DNA from 4 places in the Shewanella sp. SP2S2-6 genome. Region 1 is predicted to be linked to each of the others. Evidence: predicted binding sites of a transcription regulator. Region 1 holds the regulator's gene; each other region holds the start of a gene.
What was found. The regulator sigma-54, encoded in region 1, starts transcription at its own class of promoters, with help from an activator protein. The targets are predictions, from matches to a motif close to GTTGGCACGNNNNTNGNNT.
Positions count from the first base shown of each region.

Region 2: the regulator sigma-54 is predicted to act here: its motif matches at 1,076-1,094, upstream of flgF (flagellar basal-body rod protein FlgF).
Region 3: the regulator sigma-54 is predicted to act here: its motif matches at 1,384-1,402, upstream of flhA (flagellar biosynthesis protein FlhA).
Region 4: the regulator sigma-54 is predicted to act here: its motif matches at 1,633-1,651, upstream of flgB (flagellar basal body rod protein FlgB).

Region 1 is NZ_JAUOEQ010000022.1:5,986-9,149, reverse strand. It holds gene lptA (lipopolysaccharide transport periplasmic protein LptA) at 1-98, shown strand, start outside; gene lptB (LPS export ABC transporter ATP-binding protein) at 95-826, shown strand; gene Q4Q57_RS14665 (RNA polymerase factor sigma-54) at 934-2,412, shown strand; gene hpf (ribosome hibernation promoting factor) at 2,441-2,728, shown strand; gene ptsN (PTS IIA-like nitrogen regulatory protein PtsN) at 2,731-3,164, shown strand, end outside.
Region 2 is NZ_JAUOEQ010000004.1:43,753-46,916, reverse strand. It holds gene flgE (flagellar hook protein FlgE) at 1-958, shown strand, start outside; gene flgF (flagellar basal-body rod protein FlgF) at 1,131-1,874, shown strand; gene flgG (flagellar basal-body rod protein FlgG) at 1,885-2,673, shown strand; gene flgH (flagellar basal body L-ring protein FlgH) at 2,685-3,164, shown strand, end outside.
Region 3 is NZ_JAUOEQ010000004.1:13,525-16,688, forward strand. It holds gene flhA (flagellar biosynthesis protein FlhA) at 1-1,347, opposite strand, end outside; gene flhB (flagellar biosynthesis protein FlhB) at 1,532-2,662, opposite strand; gene fliR (flagellar biosynthetic protein FliR) at 2,681-3,164, opposite strand, start outside.
Region 4 is NZ_JAUOEQ010000004.1:47,421-50,584, forward strand. It holds gene flgD (flagellar hook assembly protein FlgD) at 1-752, opposite strand, end outside; gene flgC (flagellar basal body rod protein FlgC) at 777-1,193, opposite strand; gene flgB (flagellar basal body rod protein FlgB) at 1,196-1,600, opposite strand; gene Q4Q57_RS04795 (CheR family methyltransferase) at 1,744-2,583, opposite strand; gene Q4Q57_RS04800 (chemotaxis protein CheV) at 2,683-3,164, opposite strand, start outside.

The DNA of each region.
Region 1 (3,164 bases):
ATCGCGTGATCACTATTATTCAGCCAGAAAACTATCAAGATGATGCCAAACCAGACGCGCCAGCGGATAAACCTGTGAAAAAGCAGGACTCTAAATGACCCAAATCACCCTAAGAGCACAAAATCTGGCGAAGAGTTATAAGAGTCGCCAAGTGGTTAAAGACGTCAGTCTAACGGTAAAGACAGGTCAAGTTGTTGGACTACTCGGCCCAAACGGTGCGGGTAAAACCACCACCTTTTACATGGTCGTCGGTCTGGTTAAAAGCGATAAAGGCCACATCTTTATCGACGATGATGATTTAACCGCAGATCCTATGCACCTGCGCGCCCGCAAAGGCATAGGTTACTTACCGCAGGAAGCCAGTATCTTCCGTAAGCTGACCGTCCATGACAACATCATGGCCGTACTGCAAACGCGCAAAGAATTGAAGAAAGAGCAAAGGGAAGAACAACTCGAGCATCTGCTCGAAGAATTCCACATCACCCACATCCGTGACAGCCAAGGTATGTCATTGTCGGGTGGCGAACGTCGCCGTGTAGAAATTGCACGGGCGTTAGCGGCAAATCCTAAGTTCATTTTGCTCGATGAACCCTTTGCGGGTGTCGATCCGATTTCAGTTATCGACATTAAAAAGATTATCGAACAGCTCAAAAGTCGTGGCCTTGGCGTGTTGATCACCGACCATAATGTTCGCGAGACATTAGATGTGTGTGAACATGCCTATATTGTGAGTCACGGAAACCTGATTGCCGAAGGAACACCTGCAGAGATCTTAGACAATCAGCAAGTTAGGGCTGTGTACTTAGGTGAACAATTCAGGCTATAGTTAATCAAGCGGAGCCAATGAAGGCAATTTGTGCCAGCATTGGGCTCCACTCAAGATGATAACAAGCGACCTCATCCAACAATAATAACGTAGGGATCAGCGGTAACATGAAAGCGTCACTCCAGCTCAAACTGGGTCAACAGTTAACCATGACGCCACAATTACAACAGGCCATTCGTCTGTTGCAACTGTCGTCATTAGAACTGCAGCAAGAGATCCAGCAAGCCTTAGATTCTAATCCCCTTCTCGAGCTGGAAGAGGATCAATTCGACGCCACTAAAGACCCTGTAAACCAAACGCTTTCCGATACGGATTTCAGTGAATCGAGCACTCTGCCGCCAGAGAAAGACAGCTCCACCATAGACACGGCAGAGTCCTTAACCAAAGAATCCATGCCCGACGAACTCCCCATGGACACCACCTGGGATGAAGTGTTCACCGCCTCCCCTAATTCTGGCCCCGGCGGCAGTCGTGAAGACGATATGCCCTTCCAAGGTGAGACCAGTGAAGGCTTGTATGAACACTTAGAATGGCAAAAAAACCTCACACCGTTTTCTGAAACCGATTTAGCCATTGCCACCGCCATTATTGATGCCATCGACGATCAAGGCTATCTCACCCAAAGCACTGACGAAATCCTCGAAGCCATGGGCAATTCTGAGGTTGAGCTCGACGAAGTCGAAGCCGTACTCAAGCGCATTCAACATTTTGATCCCATTGGTGTTGCCGCCCGCGATTTAAGCGAGTGCCTGTTGATCCAACTATCGCATTTCGCCGCTGACACGCCCAACCTAGAAAACGCCCGCATGCTGATCAAAGATCATTTAGATCTGATCGCCGCCCGCGATTTTAGATTGTTGATGCGTAAGACTAAATTAAAAGAGGATGAGTTAAGAGACGGCATCGCGCTTATCCAAACCCTCAATCCTCGCCCAGGTTTATTGATTACGCCCAACGATGACGAATACGTCATCCCAGATGTGTCAGTGTCGAAGAAAAATGGCCGCTGGGTGGTTGAGCTTAATCCTGACTGCATGCCAAAAATCAATGTAAATCAACATTATGCTTCGATGGCGCGCTGCACTAAAAGCCAAGCCGATAGCCAATTTATTCGTGGTCATCTGCAAGAGGCTAAATGGTTTATCAAGAGTTTAGAGAGCCGTAATGATACCCTGTTGAAGGTGGCGAACTGTATCGTCCAATATCAGCAAGGTTTCTTTGAATACGGTGAAGAAGCCATGAAACCTATGGTGCTGAACGATATTGCCGAAGCGGTAGAAATGCATGAGTCGACCATCTCACGGGTGACAACCCAGAAATACATGCATACCCCTAAGGGACTTTTTGAACTAAAATACTTCTTCTCTAGCCACGTCGGTACTGACGATGGTGGGGAGTGCTCATCCACAGCAATCAGAGCCTTCATTAAGAAACTGGTTGCAGCGGAAAACCAGAAAAAACCATTGAGCGACAGTAAGATGGCACAACTTCTGGCAGAACAAGGGATCAACGTAGCCCGCAGAACCATTGCGAAGTACCGAGAGGCTATGCTCATTCCGCCTTCTAATCAGCGTAAAAGTTTATAACCTACAGTGGATATCGGAGGACGTTTCTATGCAAATAAACCTGAGTGGACACCATGTCGAAATTACCGAATCGTTACGCGCATATGTAGAAGAAAAGTTTTCAAAACTTGAACGCCATTTCGAACAGATCAATAATGTGCACGTTGTGCTCAATGTCGAGAAAATGCAACAGATTGCCGAAGCGAGAATAAATCTTATCGGTGGTGAAGTTTTTGCTACTTCAGAGCATGCTGACATGTATGCCGCTATAGACGCCCTGATTGACAAGCTTGATCGTCAGGTTATTAAACACAAAGAGAAGTTAACAAAACACTAATAATGGAACTTTGTACCATACTGCGGCCGGAGTGCACTACCTGCGCCACTCCGGGCAGCAAGAAAAAGGTACTGGAACTCATCAGCGACTTAGTCGCTGCCCAGTACCCGACCCTCTCATCTCAAGAGATATTCGAAAGCCTAGTGGCGCGCGAAAAGATGGGGAGCACAGGTATAGGTAACGGCATCGCCATTCCACATGGTCGACTAGCCGATATAGATCAGCCCATTGCCATACTCATTAAGTGTGAAGAGCCGATAGCATTCGATGCTATCGATAAGCAACCTGTTGATATTTTATTTGCACTACTGGTGCCTGCAGACCAATGTCAGCAGCACTTAAGTACCTTGTCTTGCATGGCCGAAAAGCTGAGCGACAAGCAAATATTAAAGCAATTACGCAAGACGCATGATGAAACGGAACTCTATCAGGTAAT
Region 2 (3,164 bases), on a different contig from region 1:
TTCGACATCGGTAAGTTTGACTACAGCGAAACCAGTGCAGATCCCTGATACTGCAGGTAGCCCAGTAAAAACTGAAAATGTCAGTTTACAAATGAATCTAAATGCTAAGGAAAGTACCCTTGACCCTGCTGCATTCGATCCTCTAGACCCTAAGACATACAATAACGTTACCTCAATGACTATGTATGACTCACTCGGTGAGCCACATATCATGACAACCTATTTTGTTAAGCCTAATGATGCCTCTTATAATGGAGAGAGCAATTGGGTGGCTTATTACGCTATTGATGGTAAACAAGTCGATCTAGCTGGTGCTGCTGGTACTTATCAAACGGATACTACGGGCGATGGTAACCCTGACTCAACCGGTACAGCGCAAACAACCGGCGGTTGGAAGGGCTCTGTACTTAAGTTCAATTCTGTTGGTGTCTATACCGGTAGTGATCCAGCGGTCGTTAAGACTGAGACTTTAGGTGTGGGTGGTGCAGGCGTTTTAGGTGCTGGAGCGGATGGAACTCAAGACTTAACAATTAAGTTTAATGCGCCAACGCAATATGCTGCTCCTTTTGCAGCAACAGAGTTAACACAAGACGGTACGACGGTTGGTCGTTTAACTAACGTTGAAATTGGTGCTGATGGTTTAATTACTGCAAGTTACTCGAACGGTTCAACTGTGCCTTTAGCACGAGTTGCCTTGGTTCGATTTGCTAACGAACAAGGTTTAACACAAGTAGGTAATACGTCGTGGAAAGCCAGTTTGAATTCTGGTCCAGCTCTTGCTGGTGAGGCAAACAGTGGTACTTTTGGTAGCATAAGTTCATCGGCGTTAGAGCAATCGAATATCGATTTGACCACTGAACTGGTCGATTTGATTTCGGCGCAGCGTAACTTCCAAGCGAACTCTCGTACCCTTGAAGTGAACAACACACTGCAACAAACCGTATTACAAATCCGCTAATCATTACATTGTTTGACTAAGTGTTGCCGCCAGTGGCAACACTTAGCCTTTATCCTGCTATCAATTCACTTCATTTCCTTATTCTTCAATTCTATCAGTAAATTAAACGTCAACTTTATTGGCACGATGCTTGCTTTGCTATTGTCATGTAGAAAATTTGACGGAGCAGTCTGTGGACAAATTCCTTTATGTCGCCATGAGTGGCGCCAAGCAAAATATGAATGAGCTGGCGCTCCGTGCGAACAACTTAGCCAATGCTAATACCGACGGTTTTAAATCCGATATGGCACAAGCTCGCTCAATGCAAGCCTTCGGTGAAGGGTTGCCTTCCAGGGTATTTGCGATGACAGAATCTCCGTCAGCTAATTTTCGCTCTGGTCCCATAAAAACCACTGGACGAGATCTCGATGTTGCCATTAAAGGCGACGGCTGGTTTGCCGTGCAGGCAAAAGATGGCAGTGAAGCCTATACCCGCTCAGGCAGTTTAAGTTTCGACTCTACGGGTTTACTACACAATGACAGGGGAAATCCTGTTATGGGAGATGCGGGCCCCATAGTGTTGCCGCTCCCTATTGAGAAGGTTTCAATTTCTCAGGATGGCATTATTTCTGTTCGACCTCAGGGCGCTACCGCTGAAGTGGTGGAAGAAGTTGGTCGCTTGAAACTCGTTAATCCCGGTAATGCGCAGATGATGCGTGGTGAAGATGGATTATTTCGACAAATGTCAGGAGAACCAGCACCAGCTGATCCTTTCGTCGCAGTTGAAAGTGGCGCAGTGGAAGGCAGTAACGTTAACCCTGTCGATGAAATGGTGTCTTTGATTGACCTTCAGCGTCAGTTTGAATTGCAAGTCAAGATGATGAAAACCGCGGAAGAGAATGATCGCGCTTCATCTTCATTAATGCGTATTAGTTAGGAGATAGATTATGCATCCGGCGTTATGGATTAGTAAAACTGGCTTAGACGCACAGCAAACTGACATTGCGGTGATCTCGAACAACGTGGCGAACGCCAGCACTGTGGGCTACAAGAAAAGTCGCGCAGTATTTGAAGATTTGCTTTACCAAACAGTTAACCAAGCGGGCGGTGTCAGCGCTTCTAACACTAAGTTACCTAATGGGTTAAACATAGGTGCGGGTACCAAAGTCGTCGCCACGCAGAAAATGTTTACCCAAGGCAACATGCTGACTACGGATAACTCATTGGATCTGATGATTGAAGGCCCCGGCTTTTTTGAAATCCAGCTACCCGATGGTACTGCGGCCTATACCCGAAACGGTCAGTTTACCTTAGACGATACGGGCCAGATTGTGACACCCGGTTCTGGCTACTTGCTGCAACCCGCGATCACTATTCCTGACAATGCGACCAGTATTACCGTTTCCGCGGAGGGTGAAGTTTCAGTGAAAACCCCAGGTACAGCAGAGAACCAAGTTGTGGGTCAGTTGACTATGACGGATTTTATTAATCCATCGGGTCTAGATCCCATGGGGCAAAACCTATACACGGAAACCGGTGCGAGTGGCACGCCAATTCAAGGTACCGCTTCGTTAGATGGCATGGGAGCGATTCGCCAAGGCGCCTTAGAAACCTCTAACGTTAACGTGACCGAAGAACTGGTGAACCTTATCGAAAGTCAGCGCATTTACGAGATGAACTCTAAAGTGATTTCAGCGGTAGATCAGATGCTGTCTTACGTGACTCAAAATTTATAGAGGCAAACATCATGGCTAGATATCTTGTGTTGGCCGTCGCGTTATTGCTTGCAGCTTGTAGCTCGACGCAAAAGAAACCCCTTGCGGATGATCCCTTTTATGCGCCGGTATACCCAGAGGCACCGCCGACAAAAATTGCCGCGACTGGTTCTATTTATCAAGACAGTCAAGCATCTAGCTTGTATTCGGATATACGTGCTCACAAAGTTGGCGACATTATCACTATCGTTTTGAAAGAGTCGACTCAAGCTAAGAAGAGTGCAGGCAATCAGATCAAAAAAGGTTCTGACATGAGCTTAGATCCTATCTTCGCCGGTGGCAGTAATATCTCCGTTGGCGGTGTGCCACTTGATTTACGTTATAAAGATAGCATGAACACTAAACGTGAATCGGATGCGGATCAGAGCAATAGTTTAGATGGCAGCATCTCGGCAAACGTGATGCAAGTGCTGAACAACGGCAGCTTAGTGATCCGCGGCGAAAAATGGATC
Region 3 (3,164 bases), on a different contig from region 1:
GACTTGGCCAGGATTGATCGCCAATTCGCAGTCGTGACGAATATCCGCCTCACCAACAACTACGCCCATTAATGAAATGCGATAGGCATTGGGCGACAAATCTAAATTATCGCGAATATGCACTGCTGGCACTAAGAAGCCCAGTTCTTGGGATAACTTTTTACGTACGCCTTTGATACGGCTTAATAACTCGCCACCTTGACCTTTATCGACCAGCGGAATTAAACGATATCCCACCTCAAGCCCAATAGTATCAACATGATGCACATCATCCCAGCCCAACTCTTTAGGCTCCTTATCTTGCCTCTCTACAGGGCCAGACTTAACTTGCTCTAGGGCTTTAATGCGTTTTGATTCATTACGCTTATAGACAAAATAGGCGGCACCTGCAGTCATAAAAGCAAAACTTAAGAACGCCATATGCGGCATGCCAGGAACGATTCCCATGACAAATAGGACTCCAGCAGCGATACCCAATGACTTATGACTGTCAAACATCTGACTCATCATCATTTGGCCCATATCACCGGATTCATTTTGACGGGTCACCATCAATGCTGCTGCGATTGACAATAATAACCCAGGGATCTGCGCCACCAGACCATCACCGATAGTCAGCAAGGTATAAATTTCAACCGCTTCAGAAAAACTTAAGCCATGCTGAACAATACCTATGATGAAACCACCTAAGATGTTGATCACTAGAATCATGATACCCGCAACGGCATCACCTTTTACAAATTTTGAAGCACCGTCCATCGCACCATAGAAATCCGCTTCACGGGTCACTTCTGCTCGACGTAATCTTGCTTGTTCTTGATTCAAAGTACCGGCATTTAGGTCGGCATCAATTGCCATTTGCTTACCAGGCATAGCATCTAAGGTAAAGCGGGCACTCACTTCAGCAATACGACCAGCACCTTTAGTCACTACCGCAAAGTTGATAATAATCAAAATGATAAAGACAACCAAGCCAACGGCATAGTTACCGCCAATCACCACGGAACCGAAGGCTTCAATCACCTTACCTGCTGCATCGCCACCATTATGGCCCTCGAGTAATACCACACGAGTTGAAGCAACGTTGAGTGCAAGTCGTAGTAATGTCGCCACCAGCAATACAGTTGGAAAAGCGGCGAAATCTAATGGTCTATCGGTATAAATAGCGACTAACAATACGATGAGCGCTAAGGCAATGTTGAATGAGAAAAGTATGTCTAATAGAAATGGAGGGATAGGTAAAACAATCATGGCCAATGCAGCAAGCACAACCATAGGCGTACCAATGCCTTTGAATGAGCTCAGCCGCATTTGTTTTACTTGACCAAGAGTCGCTTTAACATCCATTCGCTATAACCTAAATTTTGACGTGTAATAAGCGAAAAGCAAAAAACGCGCCAACAAAATCAACCAGACTAATTAAGGAGAATTATACCTATGATTCATTGATATAAAGAAGAAATAATAGTGGAACATTCATATAAAGTGACATCATCTGGTGTATCACTCACAAGTGTCAGATGCTGCAAACTTAATATTTCAATTCATCAGGAATAGGCTGATTAAGCGGAACTGGAATAGGTTTACGACCGCGTCCTTTCTGATATTGGCGTAACTGGAATACATAGGCCAAAATCTGTGCCACAGCAGTAAACAATCCTTCGGGGATTTGTTGATCCAACTTAGTCGTATGGTATATAGCTCTTGCTAATGGCGGAGCAGAGACGATTGTCACATTATGGGCGCGGGCAATCTCACGAATTTTAAATGCGACGTCATCAACGCCTTTAGCTATGACAAAGGGTGCAGCGGAGCGCTTTACATCGTATTTAATCGCTACTGCAAAATGCTCAGGGTTAACAACGATGACATCGGCATTGGGTACTTCAGCCATCATTCTGCGCTGAGCCAACTCATGCTGCATCTGCCTTACTCGCGATTTCACTTCAGGCTTCCCTTCAGTGTCTTTATATTCATCCTTTACTTCTTGTTTGGTCATCTTAAGTTGCTTGTTGTGATTCCAAATTTGGAACGGCACGTCGATGACGACAATCAATAAAATAGAGGAACACAACAGGATAAACATCCACACAAGTAAATCTAATGCGTGGTAAATATTACCAGGAAGATGATCACTAGATAGCAACATAATATCATTGAAGTAAAAGCTCAGTAATAAATACGCAGAAAATGCCACCACAGAAAACTTGGCAATCCCCTTCGTCAGCTCAACTAACGCCTGCACACCGAACATGCGCTTCAAACCTGCGACTGGGCTCATTTTACTGGCCTTAGGCATCATGGCTTGGGTAGAGAAATTCATCCCGCCAAGGGATATATTGCCAATGAAAGCGACAACCACAATTAACAGCATAATTTTTGCCATGGGCCAGGCGATTTCGCTCGCGACAACGCCCCATACATTAAACATTTCTTCAGTATCAAAAATTTGCGCCCTGTCCATGGTGAAAACAGTCTCAAATACCCGAGTTAAACTTGTGGCTAGACTTGGACCTAACATATAAAAGCCACATGCAGCGGAAATTAATACCGCTGCTGTACCGAGTTCTTTCGAACGCGCAATTTGTCCTTTTTCCCGCGCCTGTTCGAGACGTCTCCCAGTGGGTTCCTCACTGCGTTCACCGCTTGACTCTTCAGCCATGGGCTGCTCCTAATACCGTCATATCAAACCATCGGCGTTACATTGAAGCGCTAACATATCGCAAAGCAGCACTTGAGCCGCAGTCCACACTTCATCAAAATGGGCCATAACAGGTGTTAAGGTTAACCAGAGAATAAACAATCCGCCAATCATAGTGATCGGAAAACCAATAGAGAAAATATTTAATTGCGGCGCGGCGCGGGTCATCACACCGAAGGACAAGTTCACTAATAACAAGGCAATAATCGCGGATATCGACATAGTTAATGCCGCACCAAACATATACGAGCCCCAATCTGCTAAAGCACGGTAGCTAGTGAGGGTTAATCCTTGATTAGAAATGGGTAGGGTCTCAAAACTCGCCACCAACATACGGATCATCAATAGATGTCCATCGACGGCTAAGAAGATTAATGTCGCCAATAATAGAAAAAAGTTACCAATAACGGGTGTTTGCTGACCCGAACCAGGATCAACCATAGAAGCAAACCCGAGACTGGTT
Region 4 (3,164 bases), on a different contig from region 1:
AACACATCGGTTAGCTTGATCCCCATACCGCCTCTCAAGTTGAGAATGGCGCCAGTACTGGCCGTACCAAGAGAGACACTGGTCACATGGGCATAAGTTGAAACAGGCAGTTCTTGGGATTTTCCATCCACTAACCCACTCGCCTTAATCGTATAGTTGCCTGCGGTCACAGGTTTTCCATCTTTATCTAAACCATCCCAGTTCACATCGACGTTACCACCGTCACTGCCATCGACTTTAAAGGTGGTCACAACTTGGCCCTTCTCATCTTCAACACGCACAGTAATCTCTGGAATTTTATTAGGGGTACTGACCACACCTTTCATCGTTGGGCTTTCAGCTGAAATATTGCCAGTATCAGTTGGGATCAACACCTTGCGACCAACGAGTCCCGATGCCTGCAGTGCTTGGCTCGACGTCATAACACTGTTTAAGTTAACTATTTCATCATTTAACTTACTGATACCATCAACTGTCGAAAATGATGCCATCTGCGCAATCATTTGGTCGTTGTCGACGGGCTTAAAAGGGTCCTGCATCGATAACTGTTGGCTTAATAACGAGAAAAAGTCATCTTGAGTTAACTGTTGGCTTTTCGCTTCCGGTACTATCGAATCTTTTGGCAGTCGTATGCCATCAAGAAACGGATTACCCGTTGAACTGGTTGATGAATTGGTCGTCACAGCATTTGATTGACTCTTATTTTGAGCCGTCTGCGTCGATGCTTGGTTAATTTGATTAATGAGGCTCACAGCTTACCTCCTAAGTAACACATGTTATTTACCCATCCCAAGTGTTTGTTGCAGCATAGACTTAGCTGCTTCAGCGACCTGTACATTCATTTGATATGAGCGCGAAGCAGAAATCATATCTGCCATTTCTTCCATGACATTAACATTCGGTTTATAAATAAAGCCGTCCGCATCCGCCATTGGATGATCGGGCGAGTATTCTTTTAGTAGTGGTTTATCACTTTCAACAATGCCTTTTACCGCAACACCTTGAGAGGCTTGTTGCTGACTTTGGGCTTTGGCCATTTCAGCTTCAAAAATAGGATGACGGGAACGATAGGTCTTATCTACGCTACTCGAGACGGAATCAGCGTTAGCTATGTTACTCGCCGTGGTGTTCAACCTGACCGATTGAGCCGACATTCCAGAGCCAGCAACATCAAATATGCTAAATAAACTCATGATTAATCCCCTCTCAGCGCTTTCTTCATGCCACTAAACTTACTGTCTAAAAAGCCTAATGACATTTGATATTCAAGGGCATTTTGCATGAATGCCGATTGTTCCTGTTGGATATCAACGGTATTGCCATCACCGGTATCGGGTTGATTTGGCACACGGAACTTAACAAATTGACCCGTCAACTCAGCAAGACCAAAATGCTTGTCTGACTCTTGCATTTCAAGACTATTACGCTGCTGTTGTTGGCCACGGGCGGCCTGCATTGCCGCAGAAAAATCAACATCACGGGCTTTATAATGTGGCGTATCGGCGTTAGCGATATTGCTCGAAATGACTTCAGCTCGCTGCGCTCTAATACCGAGAGTGTACTGATGCACACCCAGTGCATTATCAAAATTGATCGCCATAAAATTGCCTCCTCGTGTTACTCACGGAAATAAAGCAATTCATGTGCCAACATAGTGGAATAATGAGAATAACAATGGGGATGAGCAAGTGATGGGTAAAAAATTACCGACAAATGTCGGTAATTTTCTTTAAAGAAGCAAACTTAAGTCTTTTTCTGGTAATAAATCCCAGGATTACAACGGACCATGTCAAACTCATCCGTTAAACCAGCTATAGATTCAGAAGCACCAAGAAATAAGATCCCTTTGGGATTAAGAGCGGCAGCAAATTGCCGCAAAATTTTTGCCTTTGCCTCAGGCGCAAAATAAATCAGCACATTGCGGCAAAAAATAATGTCGAACTTACCAAGTAAGCTATAACTCTCAAGCAGGTTATGTGCCCTAAAGTTCACCAAACGCTTAACATTATCCTTTAACTTCATATTGCCTGAAGGTAAAGCATCAAAAAACTGACGCTTACGCTCTTCGGATAAACCGCGCGCTAATGCCAAGCTATCGTACTCAGCATTTTTGCAACGTTCCAACATGGAAGGCGATAAATCCGTAGCTTGAATTGACGCACTGCCCGCAAGCGCACCAGGCTTCTTCTGTTGATACTCAAGAATCGTCATCGCCAGTGAATAGGGTTCTTGCCCGGACGAACACGCGGCCGACCAAATCTTAAGTGGACGACCTAAACGACTATACTCAGGTAACAAAACGTTATGCAATAACTCAAATGGATAACGATCACGGAACCACAGGGTTTCATTGGTCGTCATAGCATCAATCACTTCTGCCCGAAGCGCACGTTCCGTTGGCTTCATCGAATGCTTAACCACATCGGATAAGGATGGCAGGTTATATTTCCCCATTAAAGGAGCAAGACGACTGCGCACCAGATATTGCTTATTTTCACCCAGTACGATGCCGCTGTGTTGCTCTAAGAACAACCTAAATTGATTATATTCAGCCTCAGCGAGTGATTTATTTGGCACATTCACATCCTAAATCCTATTGCAAGCACCAAAATCAGTGCGAAACCATCATGTTACAAAGTCGAGATTATAGCGTAAAGCATATATAGGTACTAACTACTGAACTTACAAACTTAAGTGCTTATTCACTGCAGCAGCCAGTTCGTCGGGATTAAACTTAGCGATAAAGTCATTGGCCCCCACTTTTTGAACCATTGCCTGATTGAATACTCCACTTAACGACGTATGCAGTACCACTTTAATATGCTTGAGCTTAGGATCATCTCGGATCTCCGCGGTCAGGGTATAACCATCCATCTCAGGCATCTCAATGTCTGAGATAATAAGAGGGATTTCATCGGCAACATTGTCCATTTCTTTGGCGATTTCTTTGAGCTTATCTAATGCTTCTCGGCCATCTTTTGCGGTATCAATTTGTAAGTTCAATGACTCGAGTGAACGAATAATCTGCTTACGCGCCACGGCAGAATCATCGATAACCATAATATGATAATGCTGGGTTCTGTCGAGGGTCAGCTTTTCATTGGCTTCTTCACTGATGGCAGTTTTAACCGGTGAAATCTCATCTAAGATTTTTTCAACGTCGA